DNA from 3 places in the Streptomyces sp. NPDC003036 genome. Region 3 is predicted to be linked to each of the others. Evidence: riboswitches for the same ligand, from Rfam matches in the RefSeq annotation. Region 3 holds a riboswitch; each other region holds the start of a gene.
What was found. Region 3 has a riboswitch for cyclic di-AMP ahead of ABZX67_RS01520 (M23 family metallopeptidase). Riboswitches for the same ligand answer to the same signal wherever they lie in the genome.
Positions count from the first base shown of each region.

Region 1: another riboswitch for cyclic di-AMP. It lies ahead of ABZX67_RS05730 (LysM peptidoglycan-binding domain-containing M23 family metallopeptidase); the one in region 3 lies ahead of ABZX67_RS01520 (M23 family metallopeptidase).
Region 2: another riboswitch for cyclic di-AMP. It lies ahead of ABZX67_RS28810 (C40 family peptidase); the one in region 3 lies ahead of ABZX67_RS01520 (M23 family metallopeptidase).

Region 1 is NZ_JBEXNO010000005.1:120,584-125,288, forward strand. It holds gene ABZX67_RS05720 (MBL fold metallo-hydrolase) at 1-60, opposite strand, end outside; gene ABZX67_RS05725 (SGNH/GDSL hydrolase family protein) at 133-927, opposite strand; gene ABZX67_RS05730 (LysM peptidoglycan-binding domain-containing M23 family metallopeptidase) at 1,099-2,004, opposite strand; cyclic di-AMP (ydaO/yuaA leader) riboswitch at 2,009-2,166, opposite strand; gene ABZX67_RS05735 (tyrosine-protein phosphatase) at 2,613-3,425, shown strand; gene ABZX67_RS05740 (DUF6126 family protein) at 3,450-3,566, opposite strand; gene ABZX67_RS05745 (helix-turn-helix domain-containing protein) at 3,589-4,203, opposite strand; gene ABZX67_RS05750 (aspartate aminotransferase family protein) at 4,264-4,705, opposite strand, start outside.
Region 2 is NZ_JBEXNO010000049.1:42,288-46,992, forward strand. It holds gene ABZX67_RS28805 (hypothetical protein) at 75-428, shown strand; gene ABZX67_RS28810 (C40 family peptidase) at 451-1,365, opposite strand; cyclic di-AMP (ydaO/yuaA leader) riboswitch at 1,364-1,520, opposite strand; gene pcrA (DNA helicase PcrA) at 1,719-4,172, shown strand; gene ABZX67_RS28820 (M23 family metallopeptidase) at 4,194-4,705, opposite strand, start outside.
Region 3 is NZ_JBEXNO010000001.1:315,206-319,910, reverse strand. It holds gene ABZX67_RS01525 (aldo/keto reductase) at 1-828, opposite strand, end outside; gene ABZX67_RS01520 (M23 family metallopeptidase) at 973-2,142, opposite strand; cyclic di-AMP (ydaO/yuaA leader) riboswitch at 2,154-2,290, opposite strand; gene ABZX67_RS01515 (PP2C family protein-serine/threonine phosphatase) at 2,566-3,597, opposite strand; tRNA gene ABZX67_RS01510 (tRNA-Met) at 3,842-3,915, opposite strand; gene ABZX67_RS01505 (carboxymuconolactone decarboxylase family protein) at 3,961-4,428, opposite strand; gene ABZX67_RS01500 (PLP-dependent aminotransferase family protein) at 4,476-4,705, shown strand, end outside.

The sequences.
Region 1 (4,705 bases), on a different contig from region 3:
CCGCAGCGTGCGCAGCCGGGACCACGACGGTCGCGTGGGCGTGGAGTCGGAGCCGGTCACAGCACCTCCAGGGGGCTTGGTCCTCCCATTATGGGCGGAGGGTGTGACAGCCCGGGGCGCGGGTCCGGGACCCTACAACGGAAGCAGGTCCGGGCGCTTGGCCGAGACGTGGTCGCCGGAGGACTCGCCGCGCAGGCGGCGGCCGATCCACGGCACCAGGTACTCGCGCGCCCACTGGATGTCGTCGCGGCGCACTTCCAGCGGGCCGCGCGGCGGCAGGGGCGGCCACGGCTGGTCCGGGTCGGCGGGGACCTCCACGCCCAGGACCTGGCCGGCGCGGAGGGCGACGCGGGTGTGGCCCTCGGCGGACAGGTGGAGCCGGTCCGCGTCCCAAGCCCGTCTGTCCTGGACGGTCTTGAGGGACCAGAGGTCCAGCACGGGGCAGCCGTAGCGGTCGGCGACGGCGCGCACATGGCCGTTGTACGTGGCGATCTTGCCGCGCAGGTGGCGCAGCACCGGCACGCCGCGGGTGTCGAAGCCGGTCGTCACCAGCACGGTGCCGACCACCGACGTCAGGTCGGCGACGGCCCGCTCGAAGCGTTCGGCGACGTCGTCGGGGTCGCTGCCGGGCCGGATGATGTCGTTGCCGCCCGCGCAGAAGGTCACCAGGTCGGGGGCGAGCTCTTTCGCCCGCGGGAGCTGTTCCTCGACGATCTGGTCGAGGAGCCGTCCGCGTACGGCGAGGTTCGCGTACCGGAAGTCGTCGGGCTCGGGCAGCCGGTCGGCGAGGAGCACCGCCAGGCGGTCGGCCCAGCCGACGAACGTGCCGTCGGGTCCGGGGTCTCCGACGCCCTCGGTGAAGCTGTCACCGATCGCCACGTACGACCCGAATACGTCACTGTCTCTGAAGGTCGAATCGTCTGCCACGGGAGCACATCCTGCCTCCTTCCCTGTGACCTACGCGACCGTAAGGAGGGGTTGACGTAGCGTGAGATATGCCACCGGTCAAGATTCGTCCAAGCCGGAATACGCCGCTGCCCGGCACCGTGGAGCGCGGTACCGGGCAGGGCGGGTGGCCGACGGCGCGTCGACGGTGCGTCAGATGGAGACGCCGTGCTGGCGCAGGTACGCCAGCGGGTCGATGTCCGAGCCGTAGCTGGGGCTGGTGCGGATCTCGAAGTGCAGGTGCGGGCCGGTGGAGTTGCCGGTGGACCCGGAGAGGCCGATCTGCTGGCCGCCGCTGACGCTCTGGCCGGAGGAGACGGAGAGCTGGGAGAGGTGGGCGTACTGCGAGTACGTGCCGTCGGTGTGCTTGATGACGACCTCGTTGCCGTACGAGCCGCTCCAGCCGGCCGAGACCACGGTGCCGGGGCCGACGGCCTTGACGCTGGTGCCGGAGGAGGCCGCGAAGTCGACACCGGTGTGGTAGCCGGAGGACCACATGGAGCCGGAGGCGCGGTACGGGGTGGTGATCGAGGAGTCGACCGGGGCCGTGAAGCCGGAGCCGGTGCTCTTCGGGGCGGACTGCGCCGGGGCGGCCTTGGCCGCCGGGGCCTCGGCCTTGGCGGCGGAGCGGGAGGCGCGGGCCTCGCCGCGGTCCTCGTCCGCCTTCGGCTTGGCCTTGGCCGGGGCGGCCTTGGCGCCGAGGGTGAGCTCCATGCCCGGGAGGATCAGCGACGGGTCCTCACCGATGACCTCGCGGTTGTCCTTGTACAGCTTCTGCCAGCCGCCCTTGACGTTCTTGTTGTGGGCGATCTTGGCGAGGTAGTCACCGGCGACCACGGTGTACGTACGGGGCGCGGGCTTGGCGGCGGCCTGGGCGGTCTGCGCGGCGGCGACCACCTGCTGCGGAGCGGTCGCCGGCGCGGCGCTCTGCTCCGCGGCGTGCGCACCGGTGGCGCCGAGCAGCGGAAGGGCGATGGCCGCGCCACCGGTACCGGCGGCGATGAAACCACGCGTGAGCGTGCTGGACTTGGGACGGCGGTGCTTACCCTTGGCGGGCATGGCGAATTCCTCTCCGGCGCCTGCGAGGTGAGCTGTCGGGTTCGGGCTGGAGATGCCCGGCCGCGTGGTGACGCGACTTAACCCCGAGCCGGTCCCGGAATTCCGGGATCGGCGGACTTACCTGGGTCCCCCGCTCCTGCCACACGTGGGTGGGTGCTGAATTCCGGGCCGGCGGCAGGATTCGGCGGTCCGGCCGGATTGCGGTGACCGTAGGACAGTCGGGTCGGCTCGAACAAGCCGCCGCTTTCCCGAGTGCATTCCTTTGCACCGCGCCGTCGCGGATTACCGGTCACCCTCCGTGGATTACGGATCATGAATTCCCGGTGAGCGCAGGGGAATTGCGGAAGAGGCCCGGCCACGGACGGTCACTTTTATGACGCTGCTCACGCGCCGAGGCCCATGTCCCGTTCTATCGGGGCACGTTATGCCGAACACCCCAATACGGACAGAAGCGTCATACCTCGACGAGCCGTCGCAGGCGCACCGAGGGCGGACAGGCGGACGGATCGAGCACCCGTGCGGATGATTGCCCCGGGAACCCAATGTCGTATCGTCGGATCGCGACATCGTCGGCGGCCGGCGCCGACGTCAGACGCGGAGGAGTCCCCGTGACGCAGCAGGTGCCGCAGGCCCCGTCGAGCGAGCCCGAACTGTCCGGTGTGCGCAATTTCCGGGATGTGGGCGGGCTGCCGACGGTGGACGGGCTGCGCATCCGGCACGGGCGGCTCTACCGCAGCGGCCACCTGGCGCACGCCACCGGGGAGGACGCGGCGTTCCTGGGCTCCCTCGGGCTGCACACGATCTTCGACTTCCGCAACGCCGCCGACCAGAAGCTCGAAGGCCCCGACATCGAGCTCCCCGGCGTACGGAACGTGAACATCCCGCTCACCGACCCGGCCGACGGCGTCGAGTTCTGGCGGATGGTCCGCGACGGCGACCTCGACCAGCTGCGCCAGATCCTCGCGGACGGCCAGGCGGCGGCACGGATGTCGGAGTCGTACCGCACGATCATCAAGGAGCGCACGGCGGAGCACAGCCGGGTGCTGCACGCCCTCGCCGAGGACAGCGTCCCGGCGCTCATGCACTGCGCGGCGGGCAAGGACCGGGCGGGGCTGTCGATCGCGGTGACGCTGCTGGCGGTCGGCGTCGAGCGGGAGGCCATCGAGGCGGACTACCTCAAGTCCAACGACCCGCACCGCCGCTACAAGGTGCACCGCAGCGACAGCTCCCCGGCCGGTATGTCGCCCGAGGTGATGGAGCTGCTCAGCCCGCTCTTCGACGCGCGCCTGGAGTACCTGGCGGCGGCCTTCGCGACCATCGAGGAGACCTGGGGCACGACCGACCGGTACCTCTCGGAGGGCCTGAAGCTGACGCCCGAGACGCGGGAGCGGCTGCGCGAGCGGCTCCTCGACGCGGGCTGAGACCCGGGGCCCGGGTCGGGCTCGTCAGCCGGCGCCCAGCGCGAAGAGCAGGTACAGGAACGCCGCGAAGAGGTGGCCGGCCACCAGGTAGGCGAAGAGCCGGACGACGAGCCCGCGCGGGAACTTCACTTCGTAGGACATGGGGTCCTCCCTCTCGGGGACGTCAGCGGTGGGTGCCGGGGCCGCCGAGGCACAGGTCGGCCGCGGCGCTCTGCAGGAGTGTGTGGACGAAGAGCAGCTCGGCCCCGCGGCGCCCGGCCGCGGCGATGCGGTGCGGGGTGAGCGAGTCGAAATGCGCGCTGTCGCCGGGGTCCAGGACGTGGACCACGTCGCCGAGCACGAGCCGCACCCGGCCGGCGAGGACGTAAAGCCACTCCTCGCCCGGGTGGACGCGTACGAGATCGCTCTGGCCCGCGGCGTACGGCACCTCCACCCGCAGCGCCTGCAGGGCGCGCCCCGCGCCGCCGGCCTGGTGGTACGTCCAGCCGTCCGCCTCCACGGGCTCGGCGCGCCCGGCGCGGACGATCGGCTCGCGCTCCGGCGGGACCTCGCCGAGGAGCTCGGACACCGTCGTACCGTAGACACGGGCGAGGCCCAGGAGCATGGGCAGCGACGGCTGGCGCCGTCCGGTCTCCAGGCGGGAGAGGTGCGCGGGTGACAGGCCGGCGCGCCGGGCCGCGGACTCGAGCGTGAGGCCGCGGCGGCGGCGCAGCTCGCGCAGCCGGGGTGCGACGTCCGGCAGCGCTTCCGGTTCCGGTGGGCCGGTGGGAGCGGTCATGCCCCCATTGCGCCAGGAACGGACCTCCGAGGCAATTTTCTTGCCTCTGAGGCAAAAAGATCAGCGGTTGGCGACCGCCTGCTTCATCAGCGTCTTGCCGAAGTCCCACATCAGGCCCCCGCCCGCGTGGGCCTCGTCCATGACGGCCGTGAAGGCGGCCACGAACCGGTCCACCTCCCGCTCTCCGATGATCAGCGGCGGGATCAGCTTGATGACCTCCAGGCGGTCCCCGGAGACCTGCGTGAGGATCCGGTGGCGCTGGAGCAGCGGGACGACGACCATCTGGGCGAACAGTCCCTTGCGGGCCGCCTGGAGCATCGTCCAGCGGCTGCGCAGGCCCAGCGAGGACGGGCGGCCGAACTCCAGGCCGATCATCAGGCCCCGGCCGCGTACGTCGTGCAGCAGCTCGTAGCGGTCGACGAGCGCCGCGAGGCGGGTCTTCAGCAGCTCGCCGGTGAGCCGGGCGTTGGCCACGACCTCCTCGTTCTCCAGTACGGAGAGG
Region 2 (4,705 bases), on a different contig from region 3:
AGCTGTGACCGAGGCGACGAATGAGGCAACCCCGACCGGGGGCCGGTGCTATGGCCCCGGTTAGGCTCCGGCGCATGGACGTACTCATCAATGTCTTCGTCGCGCTGCACATCATCGGCATCGGCGCCCTGCTGGGCGGCTTCCTGTCCCAGATGAAGGCGATGGGCGCGGGCACGGCGCGCTTCAGCCCCGGCATGCTGCACGGCGCGCTGACCATGCTGGTCACGGGTGTCGCCCTGGTCGGGCTGAACCAGGCCGACGAGCAGACCGTGAACAACATCAAGATCGGCGTGAAGCTCGCGATCCTGGTCGTCATTCTCGGCCTGGTCTACGTCAAGCGGGACGAGGAGACGGTCGACAAGCCGCTGTTCGGCGCCGTGGGCGGTCTCACCGTCGCCAACATCTTCATCGCGACGCTCTGGACCTGAGGTCTGAGGTCCGGGGTCTCTCTTACGCGGGGCGCACGCAGCCGGACACCGGCATGGAGTGGACCGGCTCCTCGCGTACGTTCATCCCGGGCCGCGGGGCGTGGATCATCACGCCGTCGCCCTGATAGATGCCGACATGGCTGATGTCGTCGTAGAAGAACACCAGGTCGCCGGGGCGCAGCTCGTCCATGGAGACGCGCGTGCCGACATGGGCCTGCTCCCAGGTGGTACGCGGCAGGTCGACACCCGCCGCCTTCCAGGCCGCCTGGGTCAGACCGGAGCAGTCGTACGAGCTCGGGCCGGCCGCGCCCCACACGTACGGCTTGCCGAGCTGGGCGCGGGCGAAGGCCAGCACCTTGTCGGCTTTGGCTGCGGCGCGGTCGGGGCCCGTCTCCGTCCCGCAGGTTTCCGGTTCGTACGCCGGTTCGTACGCCGGTTCGTGCGCCGGCGTCTCCGCCGGCGTCTCCGTCCGCGATGCCAGCAGGGTGCGCGCCTCCGCGAGCTTGCGCTGCACCGTCCGCTTGCCGGCCCGCAGCGCCTCCGGGGTCTTCGCCGACTCGGCCTGCCGCGCGGCGGGCTCCGCCTTCGCCACCTCGACGACATCACTGACGGGCGTGGCGGTCGGTAGAGGTCGTGCGGGCTGGACGGGCTGCACGGGCTGGACGGGCTGGACGGGAGTGGCGTACCGCTGCGCCTGCGTACCCGTGCCGGCCTGCCGGTAGAGGTCGTCGACCTTTCTCTGCACCTCCTCGACCGTCGGCCGGCCCGGTGCGGCTTCGGCGGACTGGGCGGACTGAGCGGACAGCAGGGTCGTGACCGAGGCGATGGCGGCCGTCGTGACCCCGACGGCGGGGGAATTCGTACCAAACGAACCGAACGTACTGAACGTGCGGGTGGTGCGGCTGCGCGGCTTGCGATGCGACGCCAAGGCCGGCATCTCCTTCCGTAGACCGCCTACCGGGTCAACCGGCGGGTTCGGGCGAACGGAAGGTGCCCTACGGCCTGCGGAAACGGCCGATTCACCCCATGGTGCATGGTGGGTCCCCGGTTCCAACTCCCGTGCGGGGGAAGTGGATTCGGCGTGGGCGGTCCGATCGGCGTGGTTCGCCGATGAGGGAACGGCCCGCTTGTGCGGCACGCTAGCCAACGTGTGGTGGTGCTGTGAAGGATGATGTTCGATATGCCGGATACATTTTCGTGACCTTTACGCTGCGCTTATGCGAGGTGGCGGTGAGCGACGAAACCGGTTCGGCCCCGACTGTCAGTGGGGCGGCCTAGACTCGATAGGCGATGAGCAGCCTCTTTGACGACAGCTTCCTGGCGGACCTGCGGAACCACACCTCCGAGGAACCGCCGCCGCCCCCCGAGGACGCCGAGGACCACGCCCCGGCCCCGGAGGAGGTCCCGCACGACCTCTTCGGGGACCGTTACGACGTGCCCCCGGCCCGGGACGCGTACCACCGCGACGGCGCGCCGCGCACCGTCGTGGACCCCGCCGCGCTGCTGGAGGGGCTGAACGACCAGCAGCGCGCCGCCGTCGTCCACACCGGCTCGCCGCTGCTCATCGTCGCCGGTGCCGGCTCGGGCAAGACCCGGGTGCTGACCCACCGCATCGCCCACCTGCTGGCCACGCGGCACGTCCACCCGGGCCAGATACTGGCGATCACCTTCACCAACAAGGCCGCCGGCGAGATGAAGGAGCGCGTCGAGCAGCTCGTCGGCCCGCGCGCCAACGCCATGTGGGTGATGACCTTCCACAGCGCGTGCGTGCGCATCCTGCGCCGCGAGTCGAAGAGGCTCGGCTTCACGTCGTCCTTCTCGATCTACGACGCCGCCGACTCCAAGCGCCTCATGGCGCTGGTCTGCCGCGACCTGGACCTGGACCCGAAGAAGTTCCCGCCGAAGTCCTTCAGCGCCAAGATCTCCAACCTGAAGAACGAGCTGATCGACGAGGAGACCTTCGCCGACCAGGCCGCCGACGGGTTCGAGAAGACGCTCGCCGAGGCGTACCGCATGTACCAGGCGCGGCTGCGCGAGGCCAACGCCCTGGACTTCGACGACATCATCATGACGACGGTCCACCTGCTCCAGGCGTTCCCGGACGTCGCCGAGCACTACCGCCGCCGCTTCCGCCACGTCCTCGTCGACGAGTACCAGGACACCAACCACGCCCAGTACACGCTCGTACGCGAACTGGTGGGCACCGGTTACGAGGACCTGGACCCGGCCGAGCTGTGCGTCGTGGGTGACGCCGACCAGTCGATCTACGCCTTCCGCGGCGCGACCATCCGCAACATCCTCCAGTTCGAGGAGGACTACCCCGACGCGACGACGATCCTGCTGGAGCAGAACTACCGCTCCACGCAGACCATCCTCTCCGCCGCCAACGCGGTGATCGAGCGCAACGAGAGCCGCCGCCCCAAGAACCTGTGGACGAACGCCGGCCCCGGGACGCGCATCATCGGGTACGTCGCGGACACCGAGCACGACGAGGCGCAGTTCGTCGCCGACGAGATCGACCGGCTGACGGACGCGGGCGAGGCGAAGGCCGGCGACGTCGCGATCTTCTACCGGACGAACGCCCAGTCCCGTGTCTTCGAGGAGATCTTCATCCGCGTCGGCCTGCCGTACAAGGTCGTCGGCGGCGTCCGCTTCTACGAGCGCAAGGAGGTCCGGGACGTCCTGGCGTACCTGCGCGTGCTGGCGAACCCGGAGGACAGCGTCCCGCTGCGCCGCATCCTCAACGTGCCCAAGCGGGGCATCGGCGACCGCGCCGAGGCGATGATCGAGGCGCTCGCGCTCCGCGAGAAGATCACCTTCCCGCAGGCGCTGCGCCGCGTCGACGAGGCGTACGGCATGGCGGCGCGCTCCGCGAACGCCGTGAAGCGGTTCAACACGCTGCTGGACGAGCTGCGCACCATCGCCGAGTCCGGCGCCGGACCGGCCGTGGTCCTGGAGGCGGTCCTGGAGCGCACCGGGTACCTCGCCGAGCTGCAGGCATCCACCGACCCGCAGGACGAGACGCGCATCGAGAACCTCCAGGAGCTCGCCGCCGTGGCCCTGGAGTTCGAGCAGGAGCGCGGCGAGAACCCCGGCACGCTCGCCGAGTTCCTGGAGCAGGTGGCGCTGGTCGCCGACTCCGACCAGATCCCGGACGAGGACGAGGAAGGCTCCGGCGTCATCACGCTGATGACGCTGCACACCGCCAAGGGCCTGGAGTTCCCGGTGGTGTTCCTGACGGGCATGGAGGACGGCGTCTTCCCGCACATGCGCGCCCTCGGCCAGACCAAGGAGCTGGAGGAGGAGCGGCGCCTGGCGTACGTGGGCATCACGCGCGCCCGCGAGCGGCTCTACCTCACGCGGTCGTCGATGCGCAGCGCGTGGGGCCAGCCCTCGTACAACCCGCCCTCGCGGTTCCTGGAGGAGATCCCGGCCCAGCACCTGGAGTGGAAGCGCACGGGCGCGATGGCCAAGCCGTCGTCCGGCGGCCCGGCATCCGGGATCACGGCCTCCCTGTCGTCCTCGCGGTCCCGTTCCGGCCCGTCGGGCTTCGCCACGCGGCGTACGACCGACAAGCCGGTGATCGCGCTGGCGGTCGGGGACCGGGTGACGCACGACCAGTTCGGGCTCGGGACCGTGATGGCGGTGACGGGCGCGGGCGGGGACGCGCAGGCGACGATCGACTTCGGGGACGACAAGCCGAAGCGGCTGCTGCTGCGGTACGCGCCGGTCGAGAAGCTCTAGCCGGCTGAACCGGCTACCGGTTCACCCGGTCGGGTCGAGGCCGTGGCTGCGCAGCCACGGCAGCGGGTCGATCGGGGAGCCGCCGCCGGGCCGTACCTCGAAGTGCAGGTGCGGTCCGGTGGAGTTGCCGGAGTTGCCGGAGTACGCGATGACGTCACCGGCCTTGACCTCGCCGGACCGGATCTTGGTGCTGCTGAGGTGGCAGTACCAGGTCTCGGTGCCGTCCTTGGCGGTCACGATCGCCATGTTCCCGTAGGCGCTGTTCCACTGGGTGCGTACGGTGCCGTCGGTGGCGGCCATCACGGGCGTGCCGTACTGCACGGGGAAGTCGATACCGCTGTGCAGGGACATCCAGTTGACGCCGGCCTGCCCGTAGTACGCGCTGAGCTGGTGCAGCTTGACGGGGAGCGCGAACTTGGGGCGCATCGCCTCGCGGCGCGCGGCCTCCTCCTCGCGCTTCTTGCGCTCGGCCTCCTGGCGGTTCTTGAGGTCGATGCGCTCCTGGGTGCGGCTGGCGCGGTCGCCGAAGTCCC
Region 3 (4,705 bases):
CTGCGCGGCCAGCCACGCCAGCGCGACGCTCGAGACCTCGATCCCCCGCGCCCCGGCGATGGTGTCGAGCGCGGCGAGGACCTCGCGGCCCCGCTCGGTCGCGAGGTGCTTGGCGGCGCCCTCGGCCCGCGCGCTGTCGACCTGCGTGCCCGGCCGGTACTTGCCGGTGAGGAACCCGGAGGCCAGCGCCCAGTACGGCACGGCCGACAGCCCCGCCCGCTCGGCGGTATCGCGCAGGGCGCCCTCGTAGGTGTCGCGCGAGACGAGGCTGTAGTGCGGCTGGAGCGCGACGTAGGAGGCGAGGCCCTCGCGCGCGGAGAAGTCCAGCGCCTCCTGGAGCCGCTCGGCGGAGATGTTGGAGGCGGCGACGGCCCGCACCTTGCCCTCCCTCACCAGCTGGTCCAGCGCGGAGACGAACTCCTCGACCGGAACGGCCGGGTCGTCGACGTGGGTGTAGTACAGGTCGATGTAGTCGGTCCGCAGGCGGCGCAGCGACTGCTCGGCCGCGGCCTTGATGGTGGTGGCGCCGATCCCCTTGTACTGGGGGTGGCCGCCGACCTTGGTGGCGACGATGACGTCGGACCGGTTGCCCCGGGCGGCCATCCAGTCACCGATGACCGTCTCGGACTCGCCGCCCTGGTGGCCGGGGGCCCACGACGAGTAGGTGTCGGCGGTGTCGACGAAGTTGCCGCCGGCTGCCGTGTACGCGTCGAGGACGGCGAAGGACTGCATGGCGTCGGCGGTCCAGCCGAAGACGTTGCCGCCGAGGCCGAGGGGGAAGACGTGGAGGTCGGACGTACCCAGCCTGCGAAGGGGAAGTGAGGTCATGCGATACCTCAACACCCCACCCGAGGTGGTGTATTCCGGGCATCCGCCCATGGGGCGAAGGAACCGGCGGCCCTGGCGTCGGGGGGTGGAACGCCAGGGCCACCGGAGTCTGCGGGCCGTCGGACGGTCAGTCCGTCAGACGGTTCAGACGGTCAGGCCCTTGCCGCGGAGCCACGCCAGCGGGTCCACTCCGCCGCCGCCCGCCGTGTGGACCTCCAGGTGCAGGTGCGGCCCGGTCACGTTGCCGGTGGCGCCGACGCGCCCGATGGTCTCGCCGGTGGCGACCTTCTGCCCCGCGCCCACCGTCATCGAGGAGAGGTGGCAGTACCAGACCTCGGTGCCGTCCTCCAGCTCCAGGACGATCCGGTAGCCGTACGAGCCGGACCAGCCGGCCGACTTGATGGTGCCGCCGTGCACGGCCTTGGCCGGGGTGCCCGTGGGAGCCGCGAGGTCGAGGCCGGTGTGGTAGCCGGAGGACCACATGGTGCCGGCCTGGCCGTAGGTGGAGGTGATGGTGTACGAGGAGGTCGGCAGCGCGTAGCTGCCGGCGAGCTTGGCCAGCCGCTCGGCCTCCGCCTTGGCCGCGGCCTCCGCCTCGGCCTTCGCCGCCGCTTCGGCCTTCGCCTTCGCCTCGGCGGCCGCCTCCTTCTCGGCGGCGGTCTGCTGGGACTTGGCCAGCGCGGCCGCCTGCTCGGCGGCCTCCTTCTCGGCCGCGAGCTTCGCCGCCGCGTCCGCGGACGCCTGCTGCTGCTCGGCCTGCTGGAGGATGCGCGCCCGCAGGGCCTCGCCGGCGCTCGCGCCGCCTTCGGCCCGGTCCCCGGCGGGGCCGTCGTCGGCGGCGAGGGACCCGGCGGTCAGCGGCGCGGCGGCGGTCAGCCGGGCGTCCGCGGAGGCGCCGCCGGAACCGTCGTCGGCACCGTCGTCGGAGATCAGGGAGCCGATGCCCGGCATGGACTCGGCGTCCGGAAGGCTGTCGGCTATCGCGCCGGACAGGTCGGGCAGGGATATGGAGACCGCCGGCTTGTCCTGCGCGGTGGCCATCCCTCCGGCACCGACGGCCGCGATGACGCCCACGCCCAGGACCGTGGAGCTACGGGCCAGCCCGCCGCGCTGCTTGACCACGCGGTGGCGGCCACGGACGGGACGGACGGTGTCCTCGGTGGGGTTCCACTCCTCCCACTGGCCCTCCGCGGGCGCACCGGAACCGGGGCCCGGGCCGAAGGAGTCGACGAAGTGGGGGGCCGGGGAGGCGGGGGCGGCCGGGGAGGCCGATGGAGCAGACGGCGCTTCGGGGGCAGGCCTGTTGGACGCCACGGGGGCGCACTCCTTTCCTTCCTTCTCGCCTACCGGGTTAGCTGACGGGTTCGGAGCAGGAAGGTCTCCTTCAGGCCGGCGATGCGGCCCGATTCACCCCAAGGTGGTGGTTCCCCGGTTCCCTTGCGGAATTCGGCGCGCGCGCACGGTGCCGTCGCTCTTGCGTCGGCTGGGACGACCGCGCTGCGTTATCGAACGTTAATAGACGCGGGGTCGTGATTCCAAGCCGTTCCTACTGATCATTAACCACGTAGCCCCCGGCATACCGCCTCACAAACGGGCATAGGCAGCCAAGTTGACTACCCCTCACACCCCGTGTGCCCCACCACACTTTCTGACGGTTAGTCAAATGTTATGCGGAGGGCTCCACACCGATCACCCTCCGTGCCCGGCCGCCCCGGATGCTCCCGCCGCCCCGGCCCGCTACCCCTGAGGCTTGCTCACCGCCAGCAGCGCGAGGTCGTCGGTCGTCCCCCCGCCCCCCGTATGCCGCCGTACGTCCTCGACCAGGGCGTCCAGCAGCTCCCCCGGCCTCGCGAAGCTCCGCCCCGCCAGCCGCTCCGCCGGGTCGTAGAAGGCACCGCTCGCGTCCCGCGCCTCGGAAAGCCCGTCCGTGTAGAAGAGCAGCGTCGCCCCGGGCGGGAACGGCACCTCGTCCGCGCGGTCGGGCCACGGCCCCAGGTCCGCCATCCCCAGCGGCAGCGCGGGCTCGGTCGGCTCCAGCCGCTCCAGGCCCCCGTCGGCGTACAGCACCAGCGGCTCGGGATGGCCGCGGTTGACGATCCGCACCACCGCCTCGCCGCGCGCCACCTCGGCCAGTACGGCGGTGGTGAAGCCCTCGAAGGCGTCGAGCCCGTCGCGCCGGGTCCCCTCCCGCGCGAGCGCCCGCTCCAGCCGCTGCGACACCCCCTCCAGCGAGCTCTCCTGCTCGGCCGCCTCCCGGAACGCGCCCAGCACGACCGCCACCGCCTCGACCGCGCCCATCCCCTTCCCGCGGACGTCCCCGACCACCAGCCGCACCCCGTAGGGCGTGTCCTGCACGGCGTAGAGATCGCCCCCGATGAACGCGTCCGCCTGCGCCGCCTCGTACCGCGCCGCCACCCGAAGGCCACCGATCCGCTCGGCCGGCGTCGGGAGCACGGCGCGCTGCGCGGATTCGGCGATGCCACGGGCGGAGGCGAGCCGCTCGCCGCTGCGCCGCACGACCCGGTTGATCATCAGCGCGAACGCCGAGACCGTGATCAGGGTGACGAGCTCCGTGATCGACGGGGCCTCGTCCAGCGTGCCGCTGTGGAGGCGCAGCCCGACCAGCGCCAGGACGGCGGCGGCCCCGGCCACCAGGGTGATCCGTACGGTGAAGAACGGCGCGGCGACGAGCGGGGCGGCGGTGAACAGCGGCACGGCCGTGAACCGGGGCGGCGTCAGCAGGTCGAACACCACCCCGCCGACGATCATCAGTACGGGCACCACCCGGAGGAAGCGGCGTACCTTCGCGCGTCGCGCGCTCCGACCCCAGGTCCTGTCGCCGTTGTCACCCACGGTTACGGACGGTAGGCGGGCCCCGCTCACACCGACCGGAGCCGCGCCGCAGGATGCCCCGCCATCGGCCGACCGGGCGACCACGCAGGACATGCAGCACACGCACGACATGACGACGAAGACCCGGTGCCTTGTGGCACCGGGTCTTCGTCGTCATCAGTAGCGGGGACAGGATTTGAACCTGCGACCTCTGGGTTATGAGCCCAGCGAGCTACCGAGCTGCTCCACCCCGCGTCGGTAAACACCACCCTACGCCATGCGGAGCAAGATCAACACCAATTACTCGCCCGGCACCTTCGCCGTGCTGAGGGCGATGCGGTTCCAGGTGTTGATGGTGAAGATCAGCGCGAGCAGCCGCCCGAGCTCGCCCTCCTCGAACTGGGCGGCCGCGCGCGCGTATACGTCGTCCGGCACGCCCTCCGCCGCGACCAGCGTGACGGCCTCGGTCAGCGCGAGCGCGGCCCGTTCCCGCTCGGTGAAGAAGCGCGCCGCGTCGCGCCAGACGGCGACCATGTGCAGCCGCTCCTCGCTCTCCCCGGCCTTGCGCGCGTCGGTGGTGTGCATGTGCAGGCAGTACGCGCAGCCGTTGAGCTGGGAGGAACGGATCTGTACAAGCTCGACCAGGGCGGGGTCCAGGCCCTGGCGGGCGGCGGCGTCGAAGCCGATCAGGGCCTTGAACGCCTGGGGAGCGGCCTTCGCGAAGTTGATCCGGGAAACGGTGCCCGTGTGCGTGTGCGTCGTCGTCATGTCCATGAATCTACGGGCCTGAAAGACCCTCTGTAGGGTGCATTTCCATGCCGGAATCACAGGTCAATTCCCAGGTCGATTCACAGCTCGGTTCACGGGCCGGCTCCTGGGCCGAAGCGGCCGAACGCATCGGCGCCGACCTCCACCTGGAGCTGTCCCGTACGGGCAGCCGCCGCGCCGCGCTCCTCACCGCCCTGCGCGACGCCGTACGCGGCGGCCGGCTCGCCCCCGGTACACGCCTGCCGCCGTACCGCTCGCTCGCCGCCGACCTGGGCCT